2 regions of the Halomonas sp. 141 genome follow, and region 2 is predicted to be linked to the other one. Evidence: predicted binding sites of a transcription regulator. Region 2 holds the regulator's gene; the other holds the start of a gene.
What was found. Region 2 encodes sigma-54, which starts transcription at its own class of promoters, with help from an activator protein. Its sites were predicted from a motif close to TGGCACNNNNNTTGCTNT; they were not measured.

Region 1 (2,378 bases), on a different contig from region 2:
GCACGTTGGTTTCGGTGATGATCAAGGTGCCGGGGGCGATCTCATCGACGATGGCGCGTAGCAGGCGCACCACGGTATGGGTTTCGGGCAGGTGAATACAGGCCGTGCCCAGCCGCTTCCACAAGAATGCCACGGCATCGAGGCGGATGATCCTCACTCCCTGCTGCAGATAAAACAGCAGGATGCCGACGAATTCCAGCAGGACATCCGGGTTCTCGAAATTCAGGTCGATCTGGTCTTCCGAAAACGTGGCCCACAGGTGGCGTGTGCCCCGGCGGGTGGAGACAGGCACGAGCAGCGGGCTACTGCGTGGCCGCGTGACCTGAGAAACATCGGTGTCAGGGTCCACCTCGATAAAGTAGTCCCGCCCCGGCAGGCTGCCGGTCAGGTAATCCACGAACCACAGCGATTCACGGGAAACGTGGTTGAGCACCAGGTCGCCCATCACGTCATAGTGGCTGGCCAGGTCACGGATATGCGACCAGTCTCCCAGTTCGGGGTTGACCTCCCGGTAATGGATGACCGAAAAACCGTCGTCGCTGCTCCAGGGGAAGAAGGGCAGCACGTGCACCCCGCTGATCGTCTCGCCCAGGTGGCGCTGCAGAAAGTGGTTCAGTACGCCCAGTGGGGGCGTGCCGTCTGCCACGATGGAGTCACCATAGCTGATGACCCACTGATCCTTTTCGCTCCATGTTGGTGCAATGCCGCTCTGCTCAGCAGATAAAGGCGCCGCTGGAAGCAGCGGTCGGAAGTGTGCCAAATGCTGTTCGAGGCGCCGCTGTACTTCCCCTGCGCGCTCGCCGTACAGGTGGGTCAAGTAACGCTGTAGCCTGAGCTCAAATGCCGTCATGGGTGCCTCCTTTCAATCAACCTTCGACAAACGCTGCAGCTTGTGTGCCAAATCGTTACAATATAGGAGAATACTGTGCGAAATGACGTACAAGTCATGAGTACGCCTGCTTTTGCAGGCACGACAAGCGGTAGTGGGATGGTTTACCCAACGATCCTTGAAGAGTTCTTAAAATAGCTTACAAAACAAGAGATAGCAGGCGGCCCGTTGGCACGGCTGGTATCTACGGGGCTGACACGCTGAGCGCACTTGAGGGTGCGTGCCGACAATAGGTTGACTGCCATGCATTGTCCTTTTTGTGGTGCAAACGATACGCGAGTAACGGATTCACGCCTGGTGGCCGACGGTGACCAGGTGCGTCGCCGTCGCCAGTGTGCAAGCTGCCATGAGCGCTTCACGACCTATGAAACGGCGGAGCTGATCATGCCCAGGGTGGTGAAGTCGGATGGCTCGCGGGAGACCTTCAGCGAGGCTAAATTACGAGCTGGCATGCTGCGGGCGTTGGAAAAGCGCCCGGTCAGCGCGGAAGCCATCGAAGCCGCCGTGGAGCGTATCCGCCAATCCCTGCGCGCCCGCGGTGACCGCGAGGTGAATGCCCGTGACGTGGGCGAGGCCGTCATGCAGGCGCTACGCAGCCTGGATCAGGTGGCGTATATTCGCTTTGCGTCGGTGTATCGTAAGTTTCAGGATCTGGACGAGTTTCGGGCTGAAATCGACCGGCTGTCTCAGGAACCTGCTCAAGAGCCTGGCGATGACGCTGCCAGTGGGCCCGCGTCGAAAGAGGCTGAAGGATGAGCCTGTTCTCTGTTGCAGACCACCGTTTCATGGCCCGCGCCCTGAAACTGGCCCGCCAGGGCCTGTATACCACGGACCCCAATCCCCGCGTGGGGTGCGTCATCGTCCGCTACGATCGTTCGGCCGAAGGGCAGGTCGTGGGCGAAGGCTACCACTTACGCGCCGGTGAGCCGCATGCCGAAGTGCATGCGTTGGCAGCCGCAGGGGAACAGGCCCGTGGCGCCACGGCCTATGTGACGCTGGAGCCCTGTTCCCATACCGGGCGTACCGGCCCCTGTGCCGTGGCGCTGGCCAATGCCGGTGTAGGGCGCGTGGTAGTGGCCATGGGGGACCCCAATCCGCAAGTGAGTGGGCGGGGGATAGAGCATTTGAGAGCTGCCGGTATCGAGGTTCACGTGGGCCTGCTTGAGCAGGATGCACGGGCGCTCAATCCCGGGTTCGTGTTGCGCATGCAGTCACGGCGTCCGTTCGTGCGCTTGAAAATGGCGATGAGCCTGGATGGTCGAACGGCCATGGGCTCAGGGGAGTCGCAGTGGATCACTGGCCCGCAGGCGCGCACCCAAGTGCAGCGCCTGCGGGCACGCTCCAGCGCGATTCTCAGTGGCGTGGAGTCCATGATCATGGACGATGCGCGGCTGACGTTGCGGCCCGAACAGCTGGCGCTACCCCAGGCCGAAGAGATCGTACGGCGCCAGCCGCTGCGGATCATTCTGGATTCTCGGTTGCGGCTGCC
Region 2 (2,378 bases):
CTGAAGACTTCCTGACTGTCCAGGCTGGGCGTGTTCTGAGCGATAAAGGTGCTGAAAAACTCCAGCACCCTTTTTTTGCTGCCCCCGGGCACGTCGTACAGCACGCGCTCCGGGGGGAGTATGGTTTCCAACGTCATCGGTTTAACGCACGCCAGCGCCTTGGGCGCGGGCTTGTGCTTTTTCCTTGTGTTTTACCAGCTGACGGTCGATTTTGTCCGCCAGGGCGTCAATGGCCGCGTACATGTCATTATCCTGCGCTTCCGCATGCAGGTCTGCTCCTGCGGCATGCAGCGTGCAAGCCGCTTGCTGGCGCTCCTTTTCGACAGATAAGGTGACCTGGACGGTCGTGATGTTGTCGTAGTGACGCTCAACGCGTTCCAGCTTTTCGTTTACGTAGTCACGCAAGGCGTCAGTCAGTTCAACGTGATGACCAGTGATGTTTACTTGCATTGACGTGCTCCTTATCCATCGGACTGTACTTCGATTGTAACCCTTTTTGGGCCATTGCAAAGCCCTCGCCGCGAGTTTGTTGGGCAAGAGCGTTTAACTAGCGCAAACGGCGTCGCTCGCTCGACGAAGGTATACCCATCGACTCTCGGTACTTGGCGACGGTGCGGCGTGCCACGGTAATGCCACCCTCTTCCAGCAGGGTGACCAGGCGACTGTCGGAGAGTGGCTTGCCTGGCGGCTCGTCCTGAATCAGTTTCTTGATGCGTGCTCGAATGGCCGTGCTGGAGTGGCTGTCGCCGCCCTCCTGGCCGCTGACCTGGCTGGAGAAGAAGTACTTGAGCTCGAAGACCCCGCGCGGGGTATGAATGTATTTCTGGGTGGTGACCCGGGAGATGGTCGATTCATGCATCTCTACCGCTTCGGCGATATCGGCCAGAATCAGCGGTTTCATGGCCTCTTCACCCTGCTCGAGGAAGCCTATCTGGCGGGCAATGATCTCGCGCCCCACGCGCAGCAGCGTGTCGTTGCGGCTCGACAGGCTCTTGATCAGCCAGCGAGCCTCCTGGAGGTGCTCTTTCAAAAACTGGTTGTCCTGGCTCTTGTCGGCGCGCTTGATCAGGCTGGCGTAGTCGGGCTGGATACGTAGCCGAGGCAGCGCTTCCGGGTTGAGTTCCAGATGCCAGCCCTCGTGATCGTGACGTACCACCAGGTCCGGCGTCACATAGCTGTCGTCGGTGACGCCGTAGGCGCTTCCGGGGCGAGGGTCAAGGCTGCGGATTAAACGAATGACATCGTCCAGCTGCTCGTCATCGAGGCTCAGGCGTCGTTTCAGCAGGCGCATGTCGTCCTTGCCCAGCGCTTCGAGAAACTGGCGTACCAGACGCTTGGCGGGCATCAACAGCGGAGTGTCTTCGGGTAGCGCGGCCAGCTGCAGCATCAGGCACTCGCGCAGGTCACGGGCGAACACGCCAGTAGGCTCGAACTGCTGCAGGCGCAGCAAGGTGTTTTCGACCTCGCGTTGGCTCAGGCCATCGTGGCCCTGCGCCTTGAGCCCCTCGCGGATGTCGTTGAGCGGCTGGGTCAGATAGCCGTTGGCATCCAGCGCATCGATGAGGCTCTCGGCAATGGCTTGCTCACGCGCAGAGAAGTCGGTCATGGCCAGTTGCCAGAGCAAGTGCCCGTGAAGGCTCTGCCCGGCCGCCTGGCGCTCGAAGTCCGGGCCTTCGCTACTGCCGCCCGCGCTGCCCATGTCCTGGTAGGTGTCGGACCAGTCGCTGTCCACGGAGAGCTCGTTGGGAATGCTGTCTGCCCACTCGGCTTCCTGAGGCTCGCTGACCGCCTGTTCGCCAAACTCATCCTCCTGTTCGAGCATGGGGTTGGCATCCAGCGCCTGCTGAATTTCTTGACGAAGGTCCAGCGTCGATAGCTGAAGCAGCGCAATGGCCTGCTGCAGCTGAGGTGTCATGGTCAGCTGTGTGCCGATGCGCAGTTGAAGAGAAGCTTTCATGACCATCTGAGAACCACTCGTTAATCAGAAAGCTCCACCCTAGAGCGACTCTCCGTTTGGTGCAAGTGCAATAAGCATGCCACTAAATAAAATGTCTTCGTGGGCCATTATTTAAAGGCGGAAGTCGGCGCCCAGGTAGACGTCGCGCACCTTCTGGTTATTGAGAATTTCCTGGGGGTTTCCACTGGCTATGATGTGTCCGTCGCCAACAATATAGGCAATATCGCAGATATCCAGGGTTTCACGCACGTTGTGGTCGGTGATGAGGACGCCAATATGACGCTTCTTGAGCGCGCGTATGATCGATTTGATATCGCCCACGGAAATGGGGTCGACGCCAGCAAAAGGTTCGTCCAGTAGAATGAAAGCGGGCTCGGTGGCCAGCGAGCGGGCAATTTCCACCCGTCGCCGCTCGCCGCCC

Region 1: a site for sigma-54 is predicted at 883-900, ahead of CWI66_RS12250 (sugar phosphorylase). Genes of this name have one in related genera too.

Annotation. Positions count from the first base shown of each region.
Region 1 covers NZ_PINZ01000028.1:28,820-31,197, reverse strand. The annotation lists gene CWI66_RS12250 (sugar phosphorylase) at 1-850, opposite strand, end outside; gene nrdR (transcriptional regulator NrdR) at 1,133-1,645, shown strand; gene ribD (bifunctional diaminohydroxyphosphoribosylaminopyrimidine deaminase/5-amino-6-(5-phosphoribosylamino)uracil reductase RibD) at 1,642-2,378, shown strand, end outside.
Region 2 covers NZ_PINZ01000002.1:100,085-102,462, forward strand. The annotation lists gene ptsN (PTS IIA-like nitrogen regulatory protein PtsN) at 1-137, opposite strand, end outside; gene hpf (ribosome hibernation-promoting factor, HPF/YfiA family) at 142-450, opposite strand; gene CWI66_RS01825 (RNA polymerase factor sigma-54) at 548-1,963, opposite strand; gene lptB (LPS export ABC transporter ATP-binding protein) at 2,069-2,378, opposite strand, start outside.